One region of the Micromonospora sp. NPDC047557 genome, then DNA from elsewhere that is predicted to be linked to it. Evidence: riboswitches for the same ligand, from Rfam matches in the RefSeq annotation. Region 1 holds a riboswitch; the other holds the start of a gene.
The links. Region 1 has a riboswitch for S-adenosylmethionine ahead of thrC (threonine synthase). Riboswitches for the same ligand answer to the same signal wherever they lie in the genome.
Positions count from the first base shown of each region.

Region 1 (7,413 bases):
CCGGCCTGCTGTTCATGCTGCACGGCCTGTCCTCGATCTTCGGGCTGTTCGGCGGCAACCCGATGACCGGCTCGGCGATACCGCTCGGCTCCTGGCCGGGCTGGTGGGCCGCGCTGATCCAACTGATCTGCGGCGCGCTGGTGCTGGCCGGGCTCTTCACCCGGCCCGCCGCGCTGCTCGCCTCCGGCTCGATGGCGTACGCCTATTTCGTGGTCCATCAGCCCGAAGACCTGCTTCCGCTGCGCAACGGCGGTGAGCTGTCGGCGCTCTTCTGCTGGTCGTTCCTGCTGGTCGCGGCACTCGGCTCGGGCCCCTGGGCGCTCGACGCGCTGCTCGCCCGGCGTCGCGTCGACGCTCCACCGGCCTCGGTGACCGACCCCGCGCCGGTCTCCGCCTGACCGCACCCGTACCGCGCGTCGCCGGAGCCTCGACGAGGCGGCTCCGGCGGCGGCGTCAGGCCGGAGGGCGCGGGGTGAGGACCGCGTCCAGGAGCCCCGGGTACCGCTGGTCCAACTCGTCGCGGCGGAGCCGGACCAGTCGGCTGGTGCCGGCGGCCCGGGTGCGGGTCAGGCCCGCCTCGCGCAGCACCTTCAGGTGGTGACTGCGGGTCGCCTTGGAGACGCCGAAGTCGAAGCTGCCGCAGGCGGCCTCGCCGCCCTCGGCGAGCGCCCGCACGATCTGTAGCCGCACGTCGTCGGCGAGTGCGGCCAGCACGGCGGTGACCGGTACGGCGGTCAGGTCGGGTTCGTGCGACTCCATGTGACCAGTGTAACCCTTGTTCGACAATTTTCGAACAACACCCTATGGTCGGTGTCGTTGGTTCGAAGATACTCGAACAAGGAGCTGACGATGCGATCCCGCGCCGCCGCCTATCCGCTGCTCGCCGTGCTCGCCTGGGGTGCGATGTTCCCGATCCTGGCCAGCGCGCTGAGCCGGGTCGATCCGCTCAACCTGACCACCGCCCGCTACCTGCTCGCCGCCGTCATCCTGGTCGCCATCCTTCTGGTCCGCGAGGGGTCCGCCGCGCTGCGCCTCGGCGGTCGGGGAGTCGAGGTGGTGGTGCTCGGTGTCGTCGGCTTCGCCGGCTTCAACCTGCTCACCAACCTGGCGCTCGAACACGCTGCCCCGCAGCAGGTCGCCCTCTTCGTGGCGACCACCCCGATCGTCACCCAACTGGTCCGGTGGGCCCGCGACGGCGTACGGCCGAAGCCGCTCCTGCTGGTCCTCTCGCTGGTGGCGCTCCTCGGAGTCGGCCTGGTGATCACCCGCGGGAGCTTGGCCGGGCTCGGCCAGTTCGGTCTCGGCGGCCTCATGATGATCGGAGCGGTGCTCGGCTGGGGCATCTACACCCACGGCGCCAGCCGGTTCGGCGCCTGGTCGCCGCTGCGCTTCACGACCCTTACCGCGCTCGCCGGCGCGGCCGCCCTGCTGGCCGCGAGCATCGGCGCCGACGCCGTCGGGTGGCAGCACGTGCCGGCCGTCGCCGACCTCGTGGCGATCACCCCACAGTTGGCGTACGCCGTGCTCGTCGCCGCCGTCGTCGCGGTGCTGGCGTGGAACACCGGCGTGCAGCGGCTGGGCGCCGCCAACGCCGCCCTGTTCATGAACCTGGTCCCGGTGACCACCTTCGTCGTGCAGATCGCCCGCGGCTACCGGCCGGAGGCGGTCGAGCTGGTCGGCGCCGCGATCACCATCGCTGCCCTGGTCGCCGCGAACCTCGCCACCAGGGCACGGACCCGGTCGTCGTCCCTGCCGCAACCCACCGCGGTCACCGACCCGGCAGCGGTGGTCGACCCGGTGGCGGTGGCCGCCCGCTGACCCACTGGCTGGGATACCCGGTGGAGGCGACAGGCAACGTTGCCTAGACTCGACGGCACAACTGCATACCTCATCCAGAGGGGCTGAGGGATACGGCCCGACGACGCCCCGGCAACCACCCCGCGCGCTCACCGCTGAGCGACAGGCGGGGCAGGTGCCAATTCCGTCCCCGCCGCACCGTGCGATGCGGGGAAAGATGAGAGGACTCTCGACATGACGTCGACGCTCGCCGCCTCCGGCATCGACACCTCCGCCAGCCCCGCCCGCGCCCTGGTCTGTCGCGCCTGTTCGGCCCGCTACCCGCTCGCCGCCCAGCACGCCTGCTACGAGTGTTTCGGCCCCCTCGAAGTGGACTACGACACCGCTGCCCTGGCCACGGTCACCCGGGAGCAGATCGAGGCAGGCCCGAAGAACATCTGGCGGTACGCCGCGCTGCTGCCCGCCGGCCAGGACCCGGCCACCCGGGTCACCCTCGACCCGGGGCTGACCCCGCTGGTGGCGGCCCCGCACCTCGCCGCCGAGCTGGGCATCACCGCACCGCTGTGGGTCAAGGACGACAGCGCCAACCCGACCCACTCGTTCAAGGACCGGGTCGTCTCGGTGGCGCTGACCGCCGCGAAGGCACTCGGCTTCACCCGGTTCGCCTGCGCGTCGACCGGCAACCTGGCCAACTCGGTGGCCGCGCACGCCGCCCGCGCCGGTGTGCCCTCGGTGGTCTTCATCCCCAGCGACCTGGAGCAGGGCAAGGTCATCACCACCGCCGTGTACGGCGGCGAACTGGTCGCCATCGACGGCTCGTACGACGACGTCAACCGGCTCTGCGGTGAGCTGGTGGAGACCGACGAATTCGAGGACACGGCGTTCGTCAACGTGAACGTCCGGCCGTACTACGCGGAGGGCTCCAAGACCCTCGGCTATGAGGTGGCCGAGCAGCTCGGCTGGCGCATCCCGGCCCAGGTCGTCATCCCGATGGCCAGCGGTGAGCTGCTCACCAAGATTGACAAGGCGTTCTCCGAGCTGGTCGAGATCGGCCTGGTCGAGGCGCCGGCCGGCGGCTGGAAGGTCTTCGGGGCCCAGTCGGCCGGCTGCAACCCGATCGCCGCCGCGCTGCACGCCGACACGGACACGATCACCCCGGTCAAGCCCACCGGCATCGCCAAGTCGCTCAACATCGGCGACCCGGCCGCCGGCCTCTACGCCCTGGAGGCGGTCCGCCGCACCGGCGGTTGGATGGAGTACGCCGACGACGACGAGATCCGCGCCGGCATCCGCCAGCTCGCACGCACCACAGGCGTCTTCGCCGAGACGGCGGGCGGGGTGACCGCGGCGGTGCTGCGCAAGCTGGTCGAGTCCGGGCGGCTCGACCCGACGGCCGAGACGGTCGTGTTCAACACCGGCGAGGGCCTGAAGACCATCGACGCGGTGGCCAGTCAGGTCGGCCCGACGCACCACATCAAGCCCAGCCTCCGCGCGGCCCGCGACGCCGGCCTCCTGGGCTGATCCTGGGGCCGCGCCGGGCTGACCGGTCGGTAACTGGGTTTTCGCTGTGAGTATGGAAAACCCGCCGGTCTGGACTTGACGGCAGGAACCGGACGGCGCAAGATGCTCCGTGCGGGAGGGCATTTCGCCGGAGACTTTTGAAGTTCTTGCGACCCAACGCCGGAGGCGTTGTGCGAGTGTCCCTCCCGACCACGTCCGATGGGGCCAGCGAATAATTCGCTGGCCCCATCGCTTTTCCGGCTGTCAGGCTTCCCGGCATGAGCATCACGATCACGTCGTTCGACGGCACCGACCGGGCCGCCGTCGACGAGGCGTACCGGCTCGGGATGGCGGCCAACGACGTCGACCTTCCGGACTTCCCGCCCTTCTGCCGGCGTCGCTTCGACGCGCTGTTCCACACGCCGGCACCCGGCACCCGATCGCTCTGGGCACTGGCCCGGCTGGACGGTGTGCCGGCCGGCTACCTCCAGCTCGACCTGCCGCAGCTCGACAACACCGACAACGCCACCGCCGAGCTGACGGTGCATCCCGAGCTGCGGCGGCGCGGCGTCGGCCGGGCACTGCACGAGTACGGGGTGCGTCTGCTGCGCCAACACGGCCGCAAGCGGGTGGTCGCGATGACAGTCCGCGCGCTGCCCGGCGGTGCGGCCCGTTCCGGGGCGGGCGACGCGTTCGCCGCCTCGACCGGCGCGCAGTCCGCCCTGGCCGAGGTGCGACGCCGGCTGGAGATCGCCCACATCGACCGGGTCGCCCTGCGGGCGGCGCTCGCCGAGGCCAAGCCGCGGGCCGAGGGCTACCGGTCGGTCTGCTGGCAGGGCACCACGCCGCAGGAGTTCGTGGCGGACATCGCCTACCTGGACAGCCGGCTGTTGATGGACGCGCCGATGGGTGACGTGCAGTGGGAACCGGAGCAGGTGGACGCCGAGCGCATCCGGGGCAACGAGCGCGCGTTGGACGCCCGGGGCCGCCGGCGCTACCACCTCGGGATGCGGCACGAAGCGTCCGGTCGGCTGGTCGCCTGGACCCTGCTCGACGTGGGCGCCTCCGCCGACTGGCACGCCTTCCAGCAGATCACCATCGTCGACCCGGCCCACCGTGGGCACCGCCTGGGCCTGATCGCCAAGGCGGAGAACCTGCACCACCTGCTCACCCACGAACCGGCGGTACGCGTCATCGACACCTGGAACGCGGCCAGCAACAGCTACATGGTGGCGATCAACGAGCAGCTCGGCTTCCGCCCGGTGGACGCCTGGAACAACTGGCAGCTCACCCTCTGACGGGCATCCGCCCCTACTGCTCGCGGACCTGGCTGTTGCATGATGGCGGGCATGACGGAGACCCCGCATCCCCTGTACGACAGGCACGCCGACACCCTCAACCGAGCGCTGACCGCGATCACGGAGCGGGGCTACTGGTCCGCCTATCCCGAGTCCCCCAGCCCCCGCGTGTACGGCGAGACGGCCGCCGCCGACGGCAAGGCTGCCTTCGAGGCGTACCTCGGCGGGGACTTTCCGCTCGACCAGCCGGGCGCCGGCGAGCGGATCGCCACCGAGACGAGCCCGTTCGGCGTCGAGCTGGCGGTGCGGTACCCGCATGCCGGCACCGACGAGCTGATCGCCGCCGCCTCCGCCGCGCTCCCGGCCTGGCGCGACGCCGGCCCGCAGGCCCGCGTGGGCGTCTGCCTGGAGATCCTGGACCGGCTGCACAAGCACATCTTCGAGCTGGCCAACGCGGTGCAGTTCACCAGCGGGCAGGCGTTCGTGATGGCCTTCCAGGCCGGCGGCGCGCACGCGCTGGACCGGGCGCTGGAGGCGCTGGCGTACGCGTACGCCGAGATGACCCGGCACCCCGGCACGGCCGGCTGGGAGAAAGCCGCCGGCAAGGGCGACCCGCTGCGGATGACCAAGACGTTCCACGTGGTGCCGCGTGGGGTGGCGCTGGTGATCGGCTGCAACACCTTCCCGACCTGGAACTCGTACCCTGGGCTGTTCGCCTCGCTGGTCACCGGCAACCCGGTGATCGTGAAGCCGCACCCGCGCGCGGTGCTGCCGCTGGCCGTCACGGTGAAGTACGCCCGGGAGGTGCTCGCCGAGGCCGGCTTCGACCCGAACCTGATCATGCTGGCGGCCGAGGCGCCCGGTGAGAAGCTCGCCAGCGACCTGGCCCTGCACCGGTCCGTCAAGATCGTCGACTTCACCGGCTCCACCGAGTACGGCGACTGGCTGGAGACGCACGCCCGGCAGGCGTCGGTCTACACCGAGAAGGCCGGGCTGAACACGGTTGTCATCGACTCCACCGACGACTTCGCCGGCATGTGCCGCAACCTCGGCTTCACGCTGACCCTCTACAGCGGGCAGATGTGCACCACCTCGCAGAACATCCTCATCCCCGCCGGTGGCATCGAGACCGACCAGGGGCACAAGAGCTTCGACGAGGTGGCCGGCGGGATCGCCGCGGCGGTCGGCAAGCTGACCGCCGACCCGGCCCGGGGCGTCGAGCTGACCGGCGCCATCGTCAACGACGGGGTGCTGGAGCGGCTTGCCGAGGTCACCAAGGTGGGTGAGCCGGTGCTGGAGTCACGGGCCGTGGCCCATCCGGCGTACGCCGACGCGGTGGTGCGTACCCCGACCATCGTGAAGCTGGGCGCGGACGACGCCGAGACGTACGGCCGGGAGTGGTTCGGGCCGATCTCGTTCGCCATCGCCACCGACTCCACGGCGCACAGCCTGGAGCTGCTGCGTCGGACGGTCGGGGAGAAGGGCGCGCTCACGGCGGCGGTCTACTCCACCGACGAGGCCGTGCTGGACGCCACCGAGGCGGTCGCGGTCGAGGTCGGGGTGCACCTGTCCTGCAACCTCACCGGCGGGGTCTTCGTCAACCAGTCGGCGGCGTTCTCCGACTTCCACGGCAGCGGGGCGAACGCGGCGGCCAACTCGGCGCTGACGGACGGGGCGTACGTGGCCAACCGGTTCCGGATCGTGCAGTCGCGGCGTCCGGTCTGATTCTTTGGTTGCGGTTGGGGGTTTCCGGGGCAGCCCGACCCGCTCCGGGCGGTCAGGCTTGATCCCTGCGCGGGTCGGGCTGCCCCGGAAACCCTTCCTCGGCACGGTTGTCGCCTACGCGTCCGGCTTTCAAGACATCTCCGGTGTCTTGCCCTGGGAAGGGTTCTCTTGTTTACGCTTCTCGGCGCATTTGTAGTTCGGTCAGGGCGGGGATCGTGGGGTGGGGGACTCGCACGCCGGTGTCGATGAAGCCCAGCCGCTGGTAGGCCCGGTAGGCGCGGTCGTTGCCGACCACCACCTCCAGCAGCAGCTCCGGTCGGCCGCAGGCCCGCGACCAGGCGGCCACCCCGTCGATCAGCTCGCCGAGCAGCCCGCTGCCCCGCCAGGCCGGCGTGACGTACACGGCGTAGATGACGGTCAGCCCCGGCTCGTTCGGCGCGACGGTGCCGCCGGCGTGCCCGACCAGACGGCCGCCCGGGTCCGCGACGAACTGCGCGTTGTGGGGGCCGGCCGACGTGTACGCCACCCGCGCGGCGAACTCGCGGTGCGGTCGGGCCGCCGCGTCCGCCAGGGTCTCCAGGAAGGCCAACGGCGCGTCGGCGAGCATCTCCAGGCGCAGTGCCCGCATCCGGGCGGCGTCCTCCGGCCGGACCCGGTGGATCTCGGCCTGCCGAACGGCGGCTGAGCCGATATCGGTGGTCATGTCCGCATGCCTACCACAGGGCGGGAGCTGCCTCGGGGCGTGCCCCGCCCCCGCTGCCGGGCCGCCGGGCGGCGAGCCGGTGGGCCCCCGGGACCGGTCGTCCGTGGCCCGTTCCGGTTCGGCTCCCGGACCCGGTCGGGTCGGGTCGGGAATACGCCCGATTTGGGGTCGTGCGCGGCCGTCACTCCTCGTGTAGCGTGCGATTTCGGTCACCTTTCAGCGGCCGTCGTCGATCGCTGAGGCGGTGGTCCGAGGGCGTCGGCCGTGCCGCGCGCCCGGGCAGGCAACGCTGCGCAAGAGTGAGGGAAGTGCACCGTGGCACAGGGTTCCGTGAAGTGGTTCAACGCCGAAAAGGGTTACGGCTTCATCGCCGTCGACGGCGGTCAGGAC
Region 1 is NZ_JBIDDK010000007.1:46,174-53,586, forward strand. It holds gene ACGGAQ_RS18125 (DoxX family protein) at 1-398, shown strand, start outside; gene ACGGAQ_RS18130 (ArsR/SmtB family transcription factor) at 454-759, opposite strand; gene ACGGAQ_RS18135 (DMT family transporter) at 850-1,818, shown strand; SAM riboswitch class I at 1,886-2,021, shown strand; gene thrC (threonine synthase) at 2,032-3,318, shown strand; gene ACGGAQ_RS18145 (GNAT family N-acetyltransferase) at 3,576-4,595, shown strand; gene paaN (phenylacetic acid degradation protein PaaN) at 4,647-6,320, shown strand; gene ACGGAQ_RS18155 (GNAT family N-acetyltransferase) at 6,493-7,023, opposite strand; gene ACGGAQ_RS18160 (cold-shock protein) at 7,339-7,413, shown strand, end outside.

Region 2 (7,413 bases), on a different contig from region 1:
CCCTACCAGGAGCGGGCCTGCCTGCTGCCGGAGCCGGCGTCGGGAACGCACCGCATGCCGACGTACGCCGGCGCGGTGGACCTGACGGCCGCGGCGCCGGTGCGTACGCTGCGTCTGCCGTCGCCCCGCCGGCCGCTGAGCACCACCGGCCGGGGCGTGCTGCTGCTCTACGAGGCCCGGCACGCCATGGGCCGGCACGTCGCGAGCGCGCCGGTGCGCGACGCCGCGTACTGGGATTCCGAGGCGGCGTTGAACGTCTTCGAGTTCACCCTGCTGGAGCGGGTCGCCGGACGGCACTACCAGGAGGCGGTGGCCGCCTACCTTCAGGCGCTGCGCCGGGAGGGCGACCTGCTCGCCCGCCCGCACAAGGTGCTCGACAGGCGCCGGCGCAAGGCGCTCTCGCTGGCGTTCGGCGGACTGGACGACGAGGAGCTGCACCTGTGGGCGTCGGTCGCGTACCGCAACGCCATCCTGGAGCTGCTCGGCGACCTGAAGGCGTTCGCGTTGCACCTGCGCCTCCAGGCCGGCTGAGCGGCCGTCTCAGAGCACCTGGGCGAGGAAGCGGCGGAGCCGGGGATGCTCGGCCCCCTCGAAGATCCTCTCCGGCGGGCCAGCCTCCAGCACCACACCCCGGTCCATGAAGGCGACGGTGTCGGCGACGTGCCGGGCGAAGCCCATCTCGTGGGTGACCACCACCATCGTCATTCCGGCGGCGGACAGGTCGGCCATCACCCCGAGCACCCCCTTGACCAGTTCGGGGTCGAGCGCCGAGGTGGCCTCGTCGAAGAGCATCACCTCGGGCCGCAGCGCCAGCGCCCGGGCGATCGCCACCCGCTGCTGCTGACCACCGGAGAGCTGCGCCGGCCGGGCATCGGCCTTGCCGGCGAGCCCCACCAGCTCCAACTGGGCGCGGGCGACGGCCACCGCCTCGTCCTCGCCGAGCTTGCGCAGCCGACGCAGCGCCAGGGTGACGTTGCGCAGCACGCTCATGTGCGGGAAGAGGTTGAACTGCTGGAAGACCATGCCCACCCGCTGGCGCAGCGCGTCCGGATCGTCGTGCAGGACGCTGCGCCCGTCCAGCAGCACGTCGCCGCGGTCGGGCTCGATGAGCCGGTTGAGGGTACGCAGCAGAGTGGACTTGCCCGACCCGGACGGCCCGATCACGCAGGCCGTTCCACCACGCTGCACGCTCAGGTCGACGCCGCGCAGCACGCGGTTCGGCCCGAAGGCCAGGTGGACGTCGCGCGCCTGGAGGCTGACCGAGGTGGTGGTCGCGGTCGTGGTGGTGGTCATCGCCGGTCTCCTTCCGGGGCGCCGGTCAGCGCCGGGTCGTCCTCGTCCTCGTCGTCGGCGGGTGCGGTGGCCGGCCGGCCGTGGCGCAGCCGCCTGTCGATCGCGTTCACGACGTGCGTCAGCGGGACGGTCAACGCCAGATAGAAGAGCCCGGCGAGCAGCAACGCGGACTCGTTGCCGGTGGTGGCCGCGTAGTCCTGCCCGATGCGGAACAGCTCCCGCTGGCTGGCCACCAGGCCGAGGAAGTAGACCAGGCTGGAGTCCTTGATCAGCGCGATGAGCTGGTTGACCCAGGCGGGCAGCACCCGCCGGATGCCCTGCGGGATGATCACCAGCCGCATCGCGTCGGCCCAGGAGAAGCCGAGTGCCCGCGCGCCCTCCAACTGGGCCGCCTCCACCGACTGGATGCCGGAGCGGAAGATCTCCCCGATGTACGCCGCCGCGATCAGCGACAGCGCGAGGATGCCCAGCGGGTACGGGTCCGGTCCCCAGACCTGCATGCCCAGCGGCGCCAGCCCGACGCCGATCAGCAGGATCGTCGCCGCGGCCGGCAGCCCCCGGAACACGTCGGTGTAGACGCGTGCCGGCCAGCGCAGCCACCGGCTGCGGGAGATGCCGGCCACGGCCAGCAGCAGGCCGAACACCGTGCCGAGCAGGGCGGCGGAGACCGCCAGGATCAGCGTGTTGGGCAGCCCGACGGTCAGCATCTCGGGCAGCGCCTCGCGCATCGCGTCAGCGTCGAAGAAGGTCTCCCACAGGGTGCTCAACGGATCCATCGGTCGCCTCTCCTACCGCCCTGCTCGTTCGTCACCGGTTCAGGACGCGGCCGACGCCGACGCCGACGGCGCGGCGGACGCGGACGGCACCGCCACCGTGCCGCTGCCCGGGGTGAAGTCCGCCGGGATCGGGCGGCCCGGGTAGTACTGGGCCTGCAACCGGCTCCAGGTGCCGTCGGCGATCACCTCGTCGAGGCCCTTGTTCAGCGCCTCGCGCAGCTTGTCGCTGCCCTTGGCCACGGCGTACGCGGTCGGCGCCGGGCTGAGCTGCTTGGCCGCCACGGTGATCTTGCCGTTGCTGTCGGCGGCCGACTTCTCGCCGATCTCCGCCGGGGCGATCCACGCGTCGGCGGTGCCCGCCTTGAGCTGGTTGAGTGCGCCGTTGTAGTCCGGCACCCGCACCGGGTCGAGCTGCTTGCCGGTGGCGTAGTCGTCCTGGACGGTGCCCTGCACCACCACGACCCGCTTGCCGGCGAGCTGGTCGAACCCGGTGATCGGCGAGCCGGCCGGCACGTCCAGACCGAAGTAGCCGAAGTCGTAACCGTTGCCGAAGTCGACGGTCTTCTTCCGCGCCTCGGTGATCGTGATCGAGGAGCTGCCGACGTCGAACTTGTGGTTGTTGACCTGGGAGAGCAGCGCGGAGAAGTCGGTGCCGACGAACTCGACCTTCAGGCCGAGCTTGCCGGCGACCGCGGTCAGCAGGTCGTTGTCGAAGCCGGTGAACTTACCGTCCTTGAGGTACACGTTCGGCGGGGCGTCGGTAAGCGTGCCGGCCCGCAGCACGCCGGCCTGCGCCAGGCCGTACGGGTTGCCTGCGGTGTCGTTCGAGGCGTCGTCGGTGCCGCAGGCGGTCAGCGCGCCGGCAACCACAAGGGCCGCCCCAACGGCAACGGCACGGCTCAAGCCAGAAGAAAATCGCACGGGTGTCTCCAAAAGGGTGCGTCGACCCGGTCGATCATGAAGTTGTTGCCCCGACACGCCGGTCGGGCGGGCAACAACGTCATGATCGACGCGAGGGTGGGTGGGCGTGGTGCGCCCAGAAAGGGGAGGGGAGGAACTAGCGCGTCAGGCGGCGGTACACGCCGCGCTGCACATTCGCATCAGGTCCACGTGGCGACGCCGGGTCAGGGGCGGCGTGAGCCGACCGGCCGGTGGCGTGGGGCTGAGGTTGCGCATACGGTCTCCCGGGTCTGTTGCTGACCTGGGTGCCAGGCCACGCTTGCACCGGCGTCCTGCCGGTGCCTGGTCTTCACCCGGGGCACCCCACCGCGGAGGAGGGTTGCCGGCCAGCGAGCCGGGGCTTCGCGCTGGCACTCATGACCTGCGCCGAGGTTAGCAGCGCCCACCGGTGGATCGTCCAGCCGTTATGACCACGCTCACCACCGGCGACGGTTCGGCCGGCAGGTCAACCGGTGTGCACGTGCGGCCGGCGGCGCGGGTCGGGCTCCTGGCGACGCAGGATCTCCCGGGTGACCGAGGCGATGGCACCCTGCCCGAACGCCAGGTAGCGCAGGATGTTGCGACCCGGGCCACCCTCGCTCCATTCGAAGTAGATGTGGGGGCGTCGCCGGCTCCGCTCGCGGATCTCCAGCAGCAGGGCGGCGAGCGCGGTGGGCACCGAGGAGCCGGTCAGGCTGAGCACCGGGTAGCTGTCGTGCACCACGCTGCCGCGCACCAGCAGCTCGGTCTCGAAGTCCGACGGGTCGGTGACGTGGACCTCGACGAAGATGACGTCGCTGTCGTCGGGGAAGTCGTTGTCCGCCATGGTCTGTGCCAGCTTGGCGCGGTACTCGGCCGGGTCGCGGCGGTCCGGCTCGTGCGCGATGAGGCGGATCCGACGGGTGGCACGCTCGTCGATCATCCGGGCGGCGGCCGGATCCAGCTCGACGTGGTCGACTCGCACCTCGTAGGCCCGTACGAGCCGGGACAGCACCGACACCAGGATCATCCCGCCGATGAAACAGGCGGCGATCTTGACGCCGTCGGGGCGTTCCACGACGTTCGCCACGGTGGTGTAGACGAAGATCAGCGTGATGGCCCCGAAGGCGTACATCCGCCCCCGCTGCCGCCGTCGTCGCGCCGCGAGGGTCACGGCCGTCGCCGCCGACGTGATCAACACCAGGACCCCGGTGGCGTACGCGCCGCCCTGCGCGTCCACGCTGGCGGAGAAGATCACCGTGATCAGGAATGCCACCGAGGTGAAGACCAGGACCAGCGGCCGGATCGCCCGCGCCCAGGTAGGGGCCATACCGTAGCGCGGCAGATACCGGGGTACGAGATTGAGCAGTCCGGCCATCGCCGACGCGCCCGCGAACCACAGGATCCCGATCGTGGACAGGTCGTAGACCGTGCCGAAAACGCCGCCGAGGTGCTGGTGCGCCAGGTAGGCCAGCGCCCGGCCGTTCGCCGGCCCGCCCGGCTGGAACGCCTCCGGCGGGATCAGCACGGTGGTGGTCACACTGCTGGTGATCAGGAAGACGCTCATCGTCGCGGCGGCGGTGGTGAGCAGCCGCCGCGCCCCCCGGATCCGGCCCAGCGGCCGGTCCTCCGAGTCCTCGCGATCCCCCCGGATGTGCGGCATCACGGCCACCCCGGTCTCGAAACCGGACAGGCCCAACGCCAGCTTCGGGAACACCAGCAGGGACAGCCCGACCACCAGCAGGGGATCGCCGTGCCCGGTGCTCAGCGCGGTGGTCCAGTCCCCGACCGCGCTCGGGTGGGTCACCACCCGCCACAGCGCGTCGGCGATCACCACCGCGTTCAGCGCCAGGTAGACCGCGACCAGGACGACGGCGATCCCGATGGCCTCGCCGAATCCCTTGAGGAACACCGCGCCCAGCAATGCCACCAGCAGCAGCGTGATGGCCACCTCGTGTCCCTTGAGCCCGCTGGGCCAGAACGGGTTCTCGTCGAGGTGGGCGGTCGCGTCCGCCGCCGAGAGGGTGATGGTGATGATGAAGTCGGTGGCTGCGAAACCGAGCAGCACCAGCACCAACAGCTTGCCCGGCCAGTAGCTCAGCAGGCGTACGAGCATCGCGATCGAGCCCTCACCGTGCGGGCTCTCCACCGCCACCCGCCGGTACACCGGCAGCGCGCCCAGCAGCGTCACCAGCACCAGCACCAGCGTCGCCACCGGCGACAACGCCCCGGCCGCGAGCGCGGCGATGCCCGGCTGGTAGCCCAGCGTCGAGAAGTAGTCGACACCGGTCAGGCACATCACCTTCCACCACGGGTGGTGCCGATCCTCGGGCGGGCGGCCGCCCGGGCCGGAATGCCGCGCGGCCCGCTCCGTACCGCCGTCGAGCAGCCAACCGCGCAGCCGCCCGGCGCGCCTGTTGCCCTGCACCGGCGCTTCCCCCGTCCTCCGCCCATGGTCACCGCGAGTATCCGCCCGGCCACACGCGCCCGTCCCCAGGTACGCCGAACCCACCCGTACCGGGTGGGGACGGCCGGCGAGTCGGAGGGTTTCGGCCCGGGGGCAGGGGGGATGCAGCGCCTCCGGCGCGCCTCGCACCGAGTCGTCCGGTCGGGCCGGGAGGCCGCCGGATCGGATGCCACCGGGGAAGGAGCGGGTCATGGTCGGCGGCCGTCGCTTCCGCCCGGGTGGTGGCTTCGGCCGTCAGCTCGACGAGCACGAGACCCGCGTCGGCGTGCCGCCACCGCCGGAGCCGCCCCCGCCCGCCGGTGGCATGGTGGACAGTGCCATCTACATCCGGGGACACCGGTTCGCCTCACCGGCCGGCCTCGCCGAGACGTACTCCTGCCTCCAGGAGCAGGACGACGCGATGGCCTGGATCGGGTTGTACCGGCCCGACATCGACCAGATCTCCTCGCTGGCGCGCGAGTTCCGCCTGCACGACCTGGCGGTGGAGGACGCGATCAACGCCCACCAGCGACCCAAGCTGGAGCGGTACGGGCACACGCTGTTCGTGGTGCTGCGTGCCGCCCGCTACGACGACCTGCGGGAGGAGGTCGAGTTCTCCGAACTGCACCTGTTCATCGGGCCCGGTTTCGTGGTGACGGTCCGCCACGGCGAGGTCCCCGACCTGGCCGCGGTCCGGCGACGGATGGAGGCCGACGCGCCGATGCTCGCCCAGGGGCCCGAGGCGGTCCTGTACGCGATCCTAGACCAGGTCGTCGACGGGTACGCGCCGGTGGTCGCCGGGTTGGAGAACGACATCGACGAGATCGAGACCCAGGTCTTCGGGGGTGACCCGAACGCCAGCCGGCGCATCTACGGGCTCAGCCGGGAGGTCATCGAGTTCCAGCGGGCCGCCCGGCCGCTGCTCACCATGCTCGACGCGTTGGCCACCGGCGCCGGCAGCTACGGCACGGACGAGGAGCTGCTGCGCTACCTGCGTGACGTGACCGACCACCTCACCCAGGTGGTCGAGCGGGTGGACGGGTTCCGGCACCTGCTGCAGAACATCCTCACCGTCAACGCCACCCTCGTCTCGCAGCAGCAGAACGAGGAGATGCGCAGCCTGACCGCGGCCAGCTACGCGCAGAACGAGGAGCTGAAGAAGGTCTCCTCGTGGGCCGCGATCCTGTTCGCCCCCACGCTCATCGGCACCGTGTACGGCATGAACTTCGTCCACATGCCGGAGCTGAACTGGCGCTTCGGCTACCTGTTCGCGCTGCTGCTGATGCTGCTGGTCTGCGGAACCCTCTACCTGGTGTTCAAGCGGCGCGGCTGGCTCTAGCAGCGGGGCGCGAGGCTCACTCGATGCCGCGCAGGATGTGCCGCTCGTCCTCGCTGTCGTCGTCACCGGCGCCGATGCGGCCGAGCAGCACGGCGGCGGCCCAGATGGTCAGGGGCGTAGCGGCCCCGGTCATCCCGCCGCCGGTCCGGTCGTGGCTGGTCTGGCTCCGCTCGGTGCGCGGTGGCCTGCGCTGAGCCTGCATGGGCCCTGCCTCTCCTCGTCGAAGCCGCCGCGGGCGGCGCGGTGTGCGCCCGCGCCCCCGGCCGGGCGGCCCGCGCGCGGGTCACCACCGGTACGGCATCCACGTCGAACCATCCCACGCCCGGCCGCATCCGCACCCCTTGTTTTCGGTTTCCCGACTGTCGCCCGCCAAACCGGACATCTCGCCTCGATGGTGCACCGACCGGCCGAGTGGGTAGCGAGGTACGGGTGAGCGGATCTCTCGACACCGCCGTCCGGGTCGCCGCCGGACGTGGAGCCCTGCCTCGCTACCTCGTCGCGGCGACGCTCGCCCGCGGCGCGGACGCCGGGGCGACCGTGGGAGTGGTGTTGCTGGCCACCGTGTCGCAGGTCGGGGCGACCCGGCCGGCGTTGCTCGGCGGACTGCTGGCCGCGTGCCTGACCGCGCCGCACCTGCTCGG
Region 2 is NZ_JBIDDK010000002.1:153,599-161,011, forward strand. It holds gene ACGGAQ_RS08485 (hypothetical protein) at 1-531, shown strand, start outside; gene ACGGAQ_RS08490 (amino acid ABC transporter ATP-binding protein) at 541-1,293, opposite strand; gene ACGGAQ_RS08495 (amino acid ABC transporter permease) at 1,290-2,069, opposite strand; gene ACGGAQ_RS08500 (ABC transporter substrate-binding protein) at 2,109-2,972, opposite strand; SAM riboswitch class IV at 3,280-3,391, opposite strand; gene ACGGAQ_RS08505 (amino acid transporter) at 3,475-5,415, opposite strand; gene corA (magnesium/cobalt transporter CorA) at 5,645-6,772, shown strand; gene ACGGAQ_RS08515 (hypothetical protein) at 6,789-6,974, opposite strand; gene ACGGAQ_RS08520 (MFS transporter) at 7,202-7,413, shown strand, end outside.
Region 2: it holds a riboswitch for S-adenosylmethionine, as region 1 does, so the genes downstream of both, ACGGAQ_RS08500 (ABC transporter substrate-binding protein) here and thrC (threonine synthase) in region 1, are expected to answer to the same signal.